DNA from 2 places in the Mesobacillus stamsii genome. Region 1 is predicted to be linked to the other one. Evidence: predicted binding sites of a transcription regulator. Region 1 holds the regulator's gene; the other holds the start of a gene.

Region 1 (9,524 bases):
GGCAGGGATAAAGAGGCTGTGGACCTTCACACCTTTGTCCCTAACTATATCCGGTTGGCAGAAGCAGAGACAAACTGGCTGAAAGCGCAACAGAATAATAAATAAGTGGGAAGAGTAGATGAATAATACAATAACGTTTCGGAAAATGACAATTGATGATCTGGATGATGTGATGATCGTGGAGGCCAATTCCTTTACTTTACCATGGAGCAGGGAAGCATTTTTTAATGAGTTGACGAAAAATCAATTTGCTCAGTATTTGGTTGTCGAAGTGGATCAGCTGGTTGTGGGTTACTGTGGTGTATGGATCATTGTGGATGAAGCACATATCACAAATATTGCCGTGCTTCCGGATTACAGGGGCATGAAGCTTGGTGAGGCATTGATGGCGAGGGTAATAGAGCTTGCCAGTGATATGGGAGCATGTAGGATGACGCTTGAAGTGAGGGTAAGCAATGAAAGGGCTCAAAATCTTTACCGAAAGTTTGGATTCCAAAAAGGTGCCATTAGGAAGAAATATTATACAGACAATATGGAAGACGCTATAGTAATGTGGGTGAATTTATCATGACAAAAGACCAATTAATAATGGGAATAGAGACGAGCTGTGATGAGACTGCAGTAGCCATTATAAAAAACGGAAGGGAAATCCTTGCGAATATTGTGGCCTCCCAGATTGAGAGTCATAAACGATTTGGTGGTGTGGTCCCGGAGATCGCTTCGCGGCACCATGTCGAGCAAATCACGCTTGTGTTAGAGGAAGCACTCAGCCAGGCAAAAGTAGATATGAAAGAGCTCGATGCGATTGCTGTAACAGCAGGACCAGGTCTCGTTGGTGCGCTTTTAATCGGTGTAAATGCAGCCAAGGCTTTAGCCTTTGCTAACAACATTCCGCTGATAGGAGTTCATCATATTGCTGGCCATATATATGCAAACCGGCTTGTTGCTGAGATGAAGTTCCCGCTGCTTGCGCTTGTCGTGTCTGGGGGGCATACAGAGCTTGTTTATATGAAGGAGCATGGTTATTTCGAGGTGATAGGGGAGACGCGTGACGACGCAGCAGGAGAGGCCTATGATAAGGTTGCTCGTACCCTGAATCTTCCTTATCCAGGCGGTCCGCATATTGATAGGCTTGCCCATGAAGGAAAGGCAACCATTAAGCTGCCAAGAGCCTGGCTAGAGGAAGGGTCCTATGATTTCAGTTTCAGCGGTCTGAAATCCGCTGTGATCAATGTTGTCCATAATGCACAGCAACGAGGAGGAGAAATTGTTCCGGAAGAGCTTGCAGCCAGCTTTCAGGAGAGTGTTATTGATGTTTTAGTCACGAAGACGCAAAAGGCAGTTAAGGAATACGGTGTAAAACAAGTGTTGCTGGCTGGAGGGGTTGCGGCCAATAAAGGACTGAGAGCAAAATTATCTGCAGTTTTTGCCGATTCGGATGTGGAGCTCGTCATTCCTCCGCTGTCCTTATGCACCGATAATGCAGCAATGATCGCGGCTGCAGGAAGTGTCATGTACGAGAAAGGGCAAAGAGCGGGGTTAACACTGAATGGAGACCCTGGGCTAGAGATCACAATCCACAACCAAAATCGCGGGTAAAAAATCTTTTAGCACCAAATATTTGTGGATAAGTAGATAAGTAAGCTTGTTTTTGTGGATAATGTGGAAAACTCTATGGATAACCTTTAAATTAGTCTTTCCTATGTGAATAACTGTGTGAACAAAAAGTCCCGGTTTTTACTATTACATTTTGAGCAAAATATGAAACCGGATATATTCATATCCGGTTTTTCTCATTTCTATGCCAATTCTGTCCATTCTTCCATCAGCTCGTCGATTTTTTCTTTCAGGCTTTCGATTTTGGAGTGGATTTCTGCTGCTTTTTCGTGATCTTGGAAGATGTTTGGGTCACAAAGCAATTCTTCGTATTCGGCGGCCTCTGTCTCGAGCTTGTCAATCAGCGCTTCGACTTCTTCCATACGCCGCTTGCGCTGACGTTCCAGCTTCTTTGCCTCTTTATCCTGTTCGTAGGAGGTTTTGTCCTGTTTGACTGATTCGGTAACCTTGCCAGCCGCTATTGCAGCCTGTCTGGCAAGTGCCTTCAGTTCTTCCTGATCTAATTTCTTTTCGACGTAGTAATCATAATCACCTAAATATTCTGTTGCCCCACTGCGGTTCAGCTCCAGAACCTTTGTGGCGATCCTGTTTATAAAATAACGGTCATGGGAAACAAACAGGATGGTGCCCGGATAATCAATCAAAGCATTCTCTAGAACTTCCTTGCTGTCCAGATCGAGATGGTTTGTTGGTTCATCTAGAATGAGAAAATTGGAATTTTGCAGCATCAGCTTGGCAAGTGCCAACCGTGCTTTTTCACCGCCGCTCAGGGTAGAAACGATTTTTAACACATCATCGCCTGAAAACAGGAAGTTGCCCAATACGGTGCGGATTTCCTTTTCGGATTTCAGCGGGTGCTCGTCCCATAGCTCGTTTAAAACCCGTTTATTCGAACTCAACTCTGCCTGTTCCTGGTCATAATAGCCGATCGAGACATGGGAGCCATATTGGATGCTGCCAGCGATCGATGGCAGGTTTTCAACAATGGTTTTCAGCAATGTCGACTTTCCAACACCATTAGGTCCGACCAGTGCCGTACTATCACCGCGAGAAAGATGGAAGGTAATATCCTTTGACACGGGCTGGTTGTGATAGCCAACTGAAAGGGCGTCCACTCTCAAGACATCATTTCCGCTCTGGCGCTCGATCTGGAAGCTGAAGGAAGCGGATTTTTCGTCAGCTAACGGCCTGTCCACTCGGTCTATCTTCTCTAACTGCTTCCGGCGACTTTGGGCGCGTTTTGTTGTCGAGGCCCTGGCAAGGTTCCGCTGGATAAAGTCCTGAAGCTTGGAGATTTCATCCTGCTGTTTTTCATAAAGCTTCAGGTCGCGTTCGTAATTTGCGGCTTTCTGATGCAAATACGAACTGTAATTTCCTGGGAATTTCGTCAGCTGATGGCGGGAGATTTCGTATACCTGGTTCACTACCTTATCGAGAAAATAACGATCATGAGAAACAATCAAAATGGCCCCATCATAGCCTTGAAGATACTGTTCAAGCCAAGAAAGTGTATCTATGTCAAGATGGTTTGTCGGCTCATCAAGGATCAAGATGTCAGGATGCGTTAATAACAGCTTAGCGAGTGCAAGCCTTGTTTTCTGTCCACCGCTTAAAGTGGAGATTTTTGTGGAATAATCAAAAGACTGAAAGTTCAGGCCGTGAAGGACCGAACGAATATCTGCTTCGTATTGATAACCGCCTTGCTCCTTGAACTGAACTTGACAAAGGTCATAATCTTTCAAAATTCTAGCATACTCTGCTTCATTGGAAAGGATTCCAGGATCAGACATGGTCTCCTCAAGCCGCCGCAGCTCTTTTTCCATGCTGCGCAATTCGTCAAAAACAGCGAGCATCTCTTCCCAGATGCTTTTCTCGGATTCCAGTCCGGTATTCTGGGCAAGATAGCCGATCGATGTGCCTTTCGGGCGGATGATGTCTCCACCGTCATGTGATTCATAGCCAGCAATGATTTTCAGCAGGGTTGATTTTCCAGCACCATTCCTGCCGACCAGGGCAACTCGATCATTAGTCTGTATTTCAAACTTAATATTCGCTAAAATAAGATCAGCCGCAAAATATTTTGAGAGCTGATTAACTTGTAATAAAATCATTTTTTTTTTCACCTCTAATGCCTTATGGATAGTGTAACCCAAACTAAAGGGCTCGGCAATATTTGCTTGTGAGGGGAGACATTCAGCCTTAACATGTAAGGATAGAAACAAAGTTCACACACAAGTTTGTGAAAATAGTGTATTATTTGGTTGAAAGGAGCTTGAGCATGGCAGAATTTACGCATTTTAATGATGAGGGAAGAGCGAAGATGGTCGATGTCAGTGAAAAACCAGAGACCGTCCGTACGGCAGTTGCCCATTCAAGCATTACCGTTAATGAAGATATATATGGCAGAATTACCGAAAATAAAATAAAAAAAGGCGACGTACTAGCGGTCGCTCAGGTTGCTGGCATCATGGCAGCCAAGAAGACTTCCGAGATTATTCCTATGTGCCATCCGATTCCCTTAACAGGCATAGACATTTCATTTGCTTGGGAGCAAAATGGGAGTGACTATACTCTCGCAATTGCTGCAGCAGTTAAAACGAAAGGAAACACAGGTGTAGAAATGGAAGCGTTAACAGCAGCATCTGCATGCGCGCTGACTGTTTATGATATGTGCAAGGCCGTAGACAAAGGCATGGTGATTGGCAAGACATATCTTTTAGAAAAAACCGGCGGGAAAAATGGTGATTTTAAGCGAGATGAGAAGATAAAATAGAAATACAAACAGGGTGGAGGATTTGAGAATGACCAACGATGGAATGAAGATTCCGCAAGCAACGGCAAAACGTTTGCCTCTCTATTACCGATTTTTATTGAACTTGCATTCTTCAGGCAAGCAAAGGGTTTCGTCTGCGGAACTGAGTGAGGCTGTCAAAGTAGATTCAGCGACGATCAGAAGGGACTTTTCCTATTTTGGGGCTTTGGGCAAAAAGGGTTACGGTTATAATGTAAACTATCTGCTGACTTTTTTTCGAAAGACGCTGGACCAGGATGAACTTACAAAGGTCGGTCTAATCGGTGTCGGAAATTTGGGCACCGCTTTTTTGAACTATAATTTTTCCAAAAACAATAATACGAAAATTAAAATTGCCTTTGACGTTGATCCGAATAAGGTGGGAACACAGATTGGCGATGTACCAGTCTATCACATGGATGATCTTGACAAGGTTCTTATAGAGGAAGGCATTCAGGTTGCAATTCTGACGGTGCCCTCCACCGTGGCACAGTCGATTACGGACAGATTGGTGCAGGCAAATGTAAAGGGAATTCTTAACTTTACACCGGCAAGGCTGAATGTACCGACTTCCATCAGAATCCATCATATTGATCTCGCAGTAGAATTGCAATCGTTGATTTATTTCTTGAAGCATTATCCAACCGACGCGGAAATAACGGAAGTGGAAGAATAAAAATAGCTCCTTCAGATGAAGGAGCTATTTTTTATTCTGGTTATTCTTCAGTTTGAAATGGAACAGGACCATTCTGATGCCGGACCCAAAGTCGAATGTTGCAAGGGCTACGAGCAAATAGCTGAAAAACCCCCAGCCTGTTTCGTTGACATTCTGGATCGCGAAATAGGTAAATAAGCTGCCTAACAAGATATAGACAACGCCTGAAAATATAGGCGATTGCTTCATGACTTAAAATCCCCCAATAAAGCTTTGAATTTTTTCTGCTTCTTTTATCATTCTCTCAATGTCTTCTCGAAATACCGATTGAAGCATAACAACCATTGTATTCATTGTAACATGGGCAATGATCGGCACAATGATCCGTTTTGTTTTCACATATAGAAAGGCAAAAGTGAATCCCATAGCTGAGTATAGGATCACATGTTCAGGCTCCATATGGGCCAACGCAAAAATAACGGAACTGATCAAGGCGGCAAAGAAAAAGTTCATTTTCTGGTGCAGTCTCCCAAAAATAATCTTTCGGAAGACGATTTCCTCTAGAATTGGACCAATAATCGAGCTGACAAGGATGACAACCGGGAATTGTGTAATCAGTTTGATGATTTGCTGAGTATTCTCTGAGCCCATTTCAATTCCCAGCATGCTTTCTATAGTACCTGCAATCGACTGGGCAAACAAGGCAAGAAATACCCCGCCGAATGCCCAGGCAGCCGAGCTTGCCGGTGAAGAAGCGTCGCGAAAATCAGTGTCCTTCGTTCTTTCCTTCCTTAAAATTAGAAGGATGATCAAGAGTGTCAGTGAAAAGCTGATCACTAGCCAGTATGGAATCGCGAGGGTTTGCATTTCCTCCAGACTTTTTCCCATGGCAGTTCCGATAAAGACAACAAACGGTACACCGACCAAGCTGGAAATCTGCATGACGATATAGGCAATAATGACGAACCAGTATTCCTTTTTCAAAATGAAAACTCCTTCTAGTAGGATCGGTTTATTTGAAGATGTGCAGCTATTATAGAAATGCTATCTATCCATTTTACTAGTAAGTGTTGGGAAAGTTCAAATATCAGGTTGTCTTCTAACTATTTTTAGCAAAATTCCAGGGAACAGGCGGTCATATAAGCGATCCCACATAAGAATAAGAAAGACGGTTTAGAAGCTGTTTAGAAAATTTTATAAAAAAATTATCCTTCCTGCTTGCAAAAAAAATCGAGATTCATTATTATATAAATTGTGTTAGCACTCTATAAAGGTGAGTGCTAATAAACAAGAATCTACATATAATTTGAGGAGGTTGTTTCACTTGATCAAGCCATTAGGAGATCGTATTATTATCGAGCTTGTTGAGTCTGAAGAAAAAACTGCAAGCGGTATCGTTTTACCCGACACAGCGAAAGAAAAACCTCAAGAAGGAAAAGTCGTAGCTGTTGGTACTGGCCGTGTACTTGAAAACGGAGAGCGCGTTGCTCTTGAAGTTGAAGTCGGAAACCGCATCATCTTCTCAAAATACGCAGGCACAGAAGTGAAGTATCAGGGAACTGAATACCTGATCCTACGTGAAAACGACATTTTAGCAGTAGTAGAATAGAATAGCGGAAGCGCCAACGTCTCGAGGGACTAGGCGCTAAAGCTAGACACAAACAAAAGTGTAGAGATTCATATAACAAATAAAAATCCTAAGGAGGTTTTTCTACCATGGCAAAAGAAATTAAATTCAGTGAAGAAGCTCGCCGCGCGATGCTTCGCGGCGTAGATTCTCTTGCAAATGCAGTAAAAGTAACTCTTGGACCAAAAGGACGTAACGTGGTACTTGAGAAGAAATTTGGTTCACCATTAATCACGAACGATGGTGTTACAATCGCAAAAGAAATCGAACTTGAAGATGCATTCGAAAACATGGGTGCTAAGCTGGTAGCTGAAGTAGCAAGCAAGACAAATGATGTTGCTGGTGACGGTACAACTACTGCAACCGTTCTTGCTCAGGCGATGATCCGCGAAGGTCTTAAGAACGTAACTGCCGGAGCGAACCCAATGGGTATCCGTAAAGGGATGGAAAAAGCTGTTATTAAAGCAGTTGAAGAGTTAAAGGCTATTTCTAAGCCAATCGAAGGGAAGGCTTCTATCGCTCAAGTTGCCGCAATCTCTGCTGATGACGTAGAAGTGGGCCAATTGATCGCTGAAGCAATGGAGCGTGTTGGCAACGATGGCGTAATCACAATCGAGGAATCTAAAGGCTTCACAACAGAATTGGATGTTGTGGAAGGTATGCAGTTCGACCGCGGATATGCATCACCTTATATGGTAACTGATTCTGACAAAATGGAAGCAGTTCTTGAAAACCCATATATCCTGATTACTGACAAGAAAATTGGCAGCATCCAGGAAATTCTTCCTGTTCTTGAGCAGGTTGTCCAACAAGGTAAGCCATTATTGCTTATTGCGGAAGATGTTGAAGGAGAAGCACTTGCAACATTGGTAGTCAACAAGCTTCGCGGAACATTCAACGCAGTTGCAGTAAAAGCTCCTGGCTTCGGCGACCGCCGCAAAGCAATGCTAGAAGATATCGCTGCATTAACTGGCGGCGAATTGATCACGGAAGAATTAGGCCGCGACCTTAAGTCTGCTACGATCACCTCTTTAGGACGCGCTTCTAAAGTTGTTGTTACAAAAGAAAACACCACGATCGTGGAGGGTGCTGGAGACAGCGCACAAATCAAAAGCCGTATCAACCAGATCCGTGTGCAAATGGAAGAAACAACTTCTGAATTTGACCGTGAAAAGCTGCAAGAGCGCCTAGCAAAGCTAGCTGGCGGCGTTGCAGTCATCAAGGTTGGTGCTGCTACTGAAACTGAATTGAAAGAACGTAAGCTTCGCATTGAAGATGCCCTTAACTCAACTCGCGCTGCAGTGGAAGAAGGGATCGTTGCAGGCGGAGGCGTTGCGCTTCTAAACGTATACAAAAAAGTATCCGAAATCCAGGCAGAAGGCGACGAAGCTACTGGTGTGAACATTGTTCTTCGTGCAATTGAAGAACCAGTTCGCCAAATTGCTCACAACGCAGGCCTTGAAGGCTCAGTCATCGTTGAGCGCTTGAAGCGCGAAGAAGTCGGCACAGGCTTCAACGCTGCAACTGGCGAGTGGGTAAACATGATCGAAGCTGGTATCGTTGACCCAACAAAAGTTACACGCTCTGCTCTACAAAACGCAGCATCCGTATCTGCAATGTTCCTGACTACTGAAGCAGTAGTTGCTGACATTCCAGAAGAAAACGGCGGCGGCATGCCTGACATGAGCGGCATGGGTGGAATGGGCGGCATGATGTAATAAGTGCCTCCAACCCTTGATATGAGTGGGTTTTGTAGGGTGCTTAGAGTGATTTGCTAACATTTTGCTAATATTGAGGATTTTAACGGAGGCTTCTCATAAGTTGAGCAAACTTGTGGGAAGCTTCTTTTTGGTTTCTTGTTGAATATGAAGTCAGTAGACTTTGTGAGCTTTATAAAAATGGCTTGGCGATTGCGAAGGAAGAGGACAACTTACCATGAAGAAAGTATTGTATCGCTTTTATTTAGATTTTGAAAAAGAAGAAAATTGGGTTATGATATGGGAGCGTAAGAAGAAATCGGCGCATTATTAGTGAGTGTTCACCTATTAATATTCTAATGAGAATGGTTATTTTGTTGATATTTTTAATGATATAATGAAGATAGAATGCAAAAACCTGATAGAGGTGGAATAAGGTGACTAATTCTAATTCTAATAATATTGGATTAATGGATAAGGATAAGTTGTTAGAGATATTTGATTATCTAAATGAACGGCTAAAAGAAAATTTATTGCAACTAGAGATAACAATTTATGGTGGTTCTATTATGACGATGGTATATGATAATAGACCAGCAACTAAAGATATAGACTGTGTGTTTGGTAACACTAATACGAAATTATTGGATAACATATTAGCCCAAACCAAGTTTATTTTTAATCTTTCAGAGGGTTGGATAAATGAAGAGATTAAGGAGCCGCTGAAAGCCATTTTAAGAGAAGATAAAGAAACCTATAAGGTATATTCCAACTTAAAAATTTTAAAACCTAGGGCAGAACAATTGTTAGCAATGAAAATATTAGCAGCTAGACCAGAACCTGCTAAGGATTTTGTTGATGCCTTTTTACTATGTAAAGATTTAGGTATTACTACTAAAAATGAACTTTTAACTATTTTTAATAATTATATACCGCTAACTCTAATCGGCGAGAGACAAATAAATTTTATAAAATATTTAGGAAAGGATTTAGGATATGATTGGGAATAAGTATTTACTTTCATTATTCGAGTATCCTGATGAAGATACAAGTTTAAATCAATTATTAGAAATCCTAAGAACAAAGGATATGGAGTTTATTGAGAGTCTTATCAATCCAATAGATTTAGAATTATGT
Region 2 (6,747 bases), on a different contig from region 1:
AGTAATGTTTGTACAATCAAGAATATCCCGCCAACTGTCCAGTAAAGTGGAAGGGCGGAAGGTGCATTCAAGGAAAATAGGACGATCATAGCTGGTGACAGCAGTCCCATCAATTTCATTTGCTTTTTCTGATCTTCTGTCACATTAGACATGGATACCTTAAACTGCAGGTAGTAGATCACACCGGCTGCAGCAGTGATCCATACATCAGAATGCCCCAGATTGAACCAGAGGAAGGAGTGGCTGGCAATATCGGTGGAATTGCTTATCGCATAATAAAGGCCCATCAATATTGGCATTTGTATCAGCATTGGCAGGCAGCCGACAGACAGGGGATTGACGCCGTGCTTCTGATAAAGCCCCATCATTTCCTGCTGCAATTTCTTTTGTTCAGCAGAATCCTTCGTGTCTTTGAGCTTCTTCTGAATTTCATCCATTTCAGGCTTGAGCACTTCCATTTTCTCTTTCATGCTTTGCTGACTTTTGTATTGCTTTAACATTAAGGGCATCAAGATCAGCCTAATGAGTAAAGTGATGAAAATGATCGCCAGACCGTAGCTATCTCCTGTAATGCCGGCAAAAAACTTGATAAGCCAGGTGAAAGGATTGATAAAGGTTGTCTGGAAAAAGGATCCGTCGCTTGTCAACGACTGACATCCTGTTAATAGTGCAGGTATCATTAGAACAATCATCATGGTGAACAGCTTCTTCATTTTTCTCCTCCTAAATGAAATTGGATTAAAAACGAAAGGAGAAAAAATTGCTATCTTCCTCACCAGGATTGATTTTTATTTTTACACGCTTAAGAATTTGTAGACGAAGACTTATTCCTAGTTCAGCCTTATTTTTAAAAGCTATTTCAGAGGATGATGGCTTTAGCTTGATTCCAAATAAGTTTGAATCGATTATAGAGGTGTCACGCAATACCCAGAAAATGGCCATCGACATGCTGATGAGCAAAGTCAAATAAACACTATATACGGTTGTTGCATCAACTGACTGAACATAAATTTCTGATAGCATGTCATCACCTCTCTTCTGTCATTGCTTCATTATATTTGAGAAATCGAACCTTAGCAACTATTAATATATACGGACCTACCTGTAAAAAGTTTCATTTCCCATATAGTGGGATTTCAAAAATGGGATTAGGGGCAAAGTAGATAAAAAACTTCCCAATAAAGAGGAGTGGCAATCATGAAGAAGGTTGTGATTTAGATATTTTGACAGCTCTCATGATAAGATGGTATCAACAAAAAGAGGCTTGTCAAGAAACAACCGGAAAATTCACATCCCCCAATAGGTAACTGTATCAAAAACTCCAACAATGATTAATATGTAACCGGCAAGTTTCTGTACTACTGAACCCAGGTTGCGACTTTTTTTCATCAATGTTCCATTCAAGCCGACGTATGAAATAATTGCTGCAAACACAATCAGCGGGATGGAAGTGCCAACGGCAAAAACAGACGGAAGGATGGCTCCGTAGGATGTGCTCAGAACAATCGGCATAAGAGTGAAGAAGAATAATGAAAACATCGTAGGGCAGAACGCGATGGAAAAGCTTACCCCCATTAAGAAAGAGCCTGTTTTTCCTTTTCCTGTCCATTGTGGTAGAACAGAAGTTAAGCGATTGACCCAATTAAATGCAAAGAGCCCAATAAGTGAAAGGCCGATCACGATGAAAAGAGGACCAATTAGTTTGCGGAACCAAGAAAAGAAGCCTGGTAAGATTTGCTGGAAGCTATGACCAACTAGCCAAACTGTAAGGCCTAACAGTGTAAAGACAAGTATTTTTCCCAGGATGAAAAATACAATCTCAATCCACTGACTTTTCGTTTGCAGACTTCTGTTGCCATAGTAGGTTATCGCACCAAGATTTCCTGTCAGTTGGCATGGTGCAAGAGCCCCGACAAGGCCTAAGAGGAAGCTTGCCAATAAAGGGATTTGTTCAGTTTGATTGACAAGAGTGAAAAATGGGCCGCTTAAAAAATTACTTATTTCTGTAAACAGTTGATACATAAAGAACCTCCACAAAAAAATATTATCACTATGATACTAAAACAATATCAAAAAAGTATGCAGAAAAAAACAGCGGGCATAAATTCCTGCTGTTAATTCACTGCAATATGGGCGGTTAATAGCTTATAAGTATTTTCTACTTCTGCGTGGGAAGGTGGTTCAATACCTTTCAGGGGGTACTCGAGCCCCAATGCTTCCCATTTATAAACGCCAAGCTTATGATACGGGAGGATTTCAAGTTTTTGAACATTCGTCAAGCTGCCAATAAACTCACCTAATTTTGTTAGGTCCTCGATTTCATTTGTGACTCCAGGTACTAGTACATGGCGAACCCAAATGGGAACTTGGTTGTCGGATAAAAAGTGGGCGAACTCCAAGATGTGATCATTGGCCATACCAGTCAATTTAATATGCTTTTTGCGATTGATATGTTTTAAATCTAATAGGATCAGGTCCGTATAGTTCAATAGCTCTTCCAGCTGTTGTTGAAAAAGAGGAGCAGTGGAATAACATCCCCCAGAAGAATCAATCGTGGTGTGCACGCCTAGTTTTTTACACTCCTTAAAAAGTTGCGTAATAAATGGGATTTGTAACAGTGGCTCTCCACCGCTGACTGTAATGCCGCCGCCAGATGCTTCAATAAAAGGGAGGTAGGATTTTAAATCATCGATTAATTCGGAAACAGACATCTGTTTGCCTGTGCCGATCTCCCAGGTGTCTGCATTATGGCAAAATTGGCAGCGCAGCAGGCATCCCTGGGTAAAGATGACGTAGCGGATTCCAGGTCCGTCTACCGTTCCGAAGGTTTCAATAGAATGAATGTTTCCGATCATGATGATATCCCCTTTCTTTAAAACAGGAGTTCCCGCCAGGGGGAGGCAACTCCTGTTTCGGCATATGTTTACTATTTACATTGTTTCATGGAAAGTACGGTTAATTACATCCATCTGCTGTTCGCGTGTAAGCTTGATGAAGTTTACTGCGTATCCAGATACACGAATTGTTAGCTGCGGATATTCTTCCGGGTGTTCCATCGCATTTAACAGAGTTTCCCGGTTAAACACGTTTACGTTTAGGTGGTGACCGTCTTTGATTGCATAGCCATCAAGGATGGAAACAAGATTGTTTGTACGGCTGTCTTCATCTTTTCCAAGCGCTTTTGGCACGATGGAGAATGTGTTTGAAATTCCGTCCATAGCATAACTATACGGAAGTTTTGCTACAGATGAAAGGGATGCGAGTGTTCCTTTCGTATCGCGGCCATGCATTGGGTTAGCACCTGGCGCGAATGGTTCACCAGCACGTCTTCCATCCGGGGTATTCCCTGTCTTTTTACCATAAACGACGTTTGAAGTAATCGTTAAGATCGACATGGTATGGACAGAGTTGCGATAAGTCGGGTGTTTACGCAGCTTCGTCATAAAGGTTTTCACGAGTTCGACGGCGATGCTGTCCACACGATCATCGTTGTTTCCGTATTTAGGGTAGTCGCCTTCTGTTTCAAAATCAATGGCAATGCCGTTTTCGTCACGAATTACTTTTACCTTTGCATACTTAATTGCACTCAATGAATCTGCGACTACGCTTAAGCCTGCAATTCCCGTGGCCATTGTTCGAAGCACTTCTGTATCATGCAACGCCATCTCGATTCTTTCATAGCTGTATTTATCATGCATGTAATGAATGACATTGAGAGTGTTGATATAGAGTCCGGCTAGCCATTCCATCACAGTATCGAATTTGGCGATTACTTCTTTATAGTCAAGCACTTCGGAAGTTATTGGGCTTAAAGCCGGAGCAACTTGAATCTTAAGTTTTTCATCGACGCCACCATTGATCGCATAAAGCAATGCTTTTGCCAGGTTGGCTCGCGCTCCGAAAAACTGCATTTGCTTGCCGATTTCCATCGCTGATACGCAGCATGCGATTCCGTAGTCATCGCCGTATTCACAGCGCATTAAATCGTCATTTTCATACTGGATAGAGCTCGTTTTGATCGACATCTCAGCACAATACTTCTTGAAGTTCTCAGGCAGGGAAGGGGACCATAAAACTGTCAGGTTTGGCTCTGGTGCTGGTCCGAGATTATCAAGTGTGTGAAGGAAGCGGAAAGAGTTCTTCGTCACAAGTGATTGCCCGTTGTGTGCCATACCTCCTAGTGATTCTGTTACCCAAGTAGGGTCGCCGCTGAATAACTCATTATAGTCTGGAGTACGTGCAAATTTCACGAGACGAAGCTTCATGACAAAATGGTCGACAAGTTCCTGGGCTTCTTTTTCAGTAAGTGTTCCATTTTGCAAGTCTCTTTCCATATAGATATCGAGGAATGTCGCGACACGTCCAAGGCTCATTGCTGCACCATTCTGCTCTTTAATTGCTGCAAGATAGGCAAAGTAAACCCATTGGAATGCTTCGCTCGCGTTTGCTGCTGGCTTCGAAATATCGTAACCATAGCTCTGTGCAAGCTGCTTTAATTCATTCAATGAGCGGTATTGCTCAGAAATTTCTTCGCGCAGACGCATTGTATCCTCGGTCATGACGCTGCTAGTCATTGAATGATCTTTCTTCTTTTGCCCCATCAGAAAGTCAACACCATATAGAGCTACACGCCGATAATCACCGATGATTCTGCCGCGGCCGTAAGCGTCTGGCAGACCAGTGATGATACCGGCTTTACGAGCCTGAAGCATTTCCTTTGTATAAACATCGAATACACCTTGGTTATGAGTTTTGCGGAAGTCTGTGAAGATTTTTTCTACTTCCTTATCCAATTCATACCCATATTCCTCACATGCAGCTTTTGCCATACGGATACCGCCAAAAGGCTGCATAGAGCGCTTAAATGGCTGATCTGTCTGGAAACCGACAACCTTTTCCTTTGCTTTGTCTAAATAGCCTGGGCCATGGGAAGTGATGGTGGAAACCACTTTAGTATCCATGTCAAGGATTCCGCCATTGTCGCGCTCCTGTTTGGTCAATTCCATTACTTGCTGCCACAATTGGAGCGTTTCCTCTGTTGCATCTTCAAGAAAGCTTGAATCCCCGGTGAATTCAGAGAAGTTTTTCAAGATAAAATCACGAACATTGATTTCTTCTTGCCAAGTGCCATTATTAAAACCATTCCATTGTTTCATTTTTACTCACCTCTAGTGGAAATTTATATAACAGTTATCACAGTATTATCATACTACGAATAGAACAGAATGAGTGTGACGGATTTGTGAAATAATGAACAATATGATTAAATCACGCATTACATCTTTTAATTTAAAATAATGTATTAAACTGTACTATAACTGTCTGATGCTTTTTATATAAGAGACTAATAGACTTTACAAACAATTTAAAACAACTTTACATTCTTTTAATAAGAAGTTAATAGACCACTGCTATAGTAAACAAGTATTAAATATCATATCAGGAGGTATTGCAATGATGAAAGCTAACTTGAAAAAGAAGATTCTACCGCTCGCTGTCCTATCAACTGTAGCATTCGGCAGTTTAGTAGGAACCTTTAACGCCCAGGCAAAAGATGACGAGGAAAAAAATCGTGCAGAAATTAAGAATGTGATCTTCCTGGTTGGTGATGGTATGGGAGTCACGTATACATCAGCATACCGCTACTTAAAGGATAATCCAAAGACGCCAGAAGCAGAGAGAACAGAGCTGGATAAATACTTGGTAGGTAACCAAATGACTTACCCAGAGGACCCAAACCAAAATGTAACTGACTCTGCTTCAGCAGCAACGGCAATGTCAGCAGGTATCAAAACGTATAACAATGCAATTGCTGTTGACAATGATGGAACAGAAGTAAAGACAGTCCTTGAAGCTGCAAAAGAAAATGGAAAAGCAACTGGTCTTGTTGCTACTTCAGAAATTACACATGCTACTCCGGCATCCTTTGGCGCACACGATGAGAGCCGTAAAAATATGAATGCGATCGCAGATGATTACTATGATGAATTGGTAAATGGCGACCATAAAATAGATGTTATGCTTGGTGGGGGATTGAGCAACTTTGTCAGGAATGACAGAAACTTAGTCGAAGAATTCCAAAAAGATGGCTTTAGCTATGTAGACAATAAAGAAGATATGCTTAAGGATACGAATGATCAAGTTCTTGGCCTTTTTGCAAAAGGAGGCATGGACAAAATGATTGACCGCAAGGAAGAAACTCCATCTTTGGAAGAAATGACGAATTCGGCAATCAAGCGTTTGAATAAGGATAAGGATGGCTTCTTCTTAATGGTAGAGGGTAGCCAGATTGACTGGGCGGGTCATGACAATGATATTGTTGCCGCTATGAGTGAAATGGAAGATTTCGAGAAGGCATATAAAGCTGCAATCGAATTTGCGAAAAAGGACAAGCATACATTAGTTGTTGCGACTGCTGACCACTCGACTGGCGGATATTCCATTGGCGCAAACGGAATCTATAATTGGTTTGGAGCTCCGATTAAAGCTGCGGAGCGTACACCTGACTTCATGGCAGCTGAAATTGCAAAAGGTGCAGATGTAGAAGCAACACTGAAGAAATATATCGATTTTCCATCTGTTGGACTTCCAGAGCTTACAACCGAAGAAATCGAGTCTGTGAAAGCGGCAGCAACAACTAACAAAGCTGTGGGTATTGACAATGCGATTGAAAAGATTTTTGACAAGCGTTCCAACACAGGTTGGACAACTGGCGGGCATACTGGTGAAGACGTTCCAGTCTATGCA

What was found. Region 1 encodes Rex, which represses fermentation and respiration genes when NADH is low (regulators of the CRP and FNR family bind a similar motif). Its sites were predicted from a motif close to TTGTGAAATATTTCACAA; they were not measured.
Region 2: pflB (formate C-acetyltransferase) is a predicted target of Rex. The motif match lies at 5,241-5,258, and genes of this name have one in related genera.

What each region holds. Positions count from the first base shown of each region.
Region 1 covers NZ_JAUSUN010000025.1:1,563-11,086, forward strand. The annotation lists gene tsaB (tRNA (adenosine(37)-N6)-threonylcarbamoyltransferase complex dimerization subunit type 1 TsaB) at 1-105, shown strand, start outside; gene rimI (ribosomal protein S18-alanine N-acetyltransferase) at 119-571, shown strand; gene tsaD (tRNA (adenosine(37)-N6)-threonylcarbamoyltransferase complex transferase subunit TsaD) at 568-1,599, shown strand; gene J2S25_RS15990 (ABC-F family ATP-binding cassette domain-containing protein) at 1,800-3,728, opposite strand; gene moaC (cyclic pyranopterin monophosphate synthase MoaC) at 3,896-4,390, shown strand; gene J2S25_RS16000 (redox-sensing transcriptional repressor Rex) at 4,419-5,084, shown strand; gene J2S25_RS16005 (YdiK family protein) at 5,109-5,312, opposite strand; gene J2S25_RS16010 (CPBP family intramembrane glutamic endopeptidase) at 5,316-6,047, opposite strand; gene groES (co-chaperone GroES) at 6,388-6,672, shown strand; gene groL (chaperonin GroEL) at 6,780-8,408, shown strand; gene J2S25_RS16025 (hypothetical protein) at 8,825-9,397, shown strand; gene J2S25_RS16030 (hypothetical protein) at 9,384-9,524, shown strand, end outside.
Region 2 covers NZ_JAUSUN010000001.1:84,390-91,136, reverse strand. The annotation lists gene yidC (membrane protein insertase YidC) at 1-713, opposite strand, end outside; gene J2S25_RS00450 (hypothetical protein) at 739-1,023, opposite strand; gene J2S25_RS00445 (urease accessory protein UreH domain-containing protein) at 1,288-2,022, opposite strand; gene pflA (pyruvate formate-lyase-activating protein) at 2,115-2,855, opposite strand; gene pflB (formate C-acetyltransferase) at 2,931-5,156, opposite strand; gene J2S25_RS00430 (alkaline phosphatase) at 5,455-6,747, shown strand, end outside.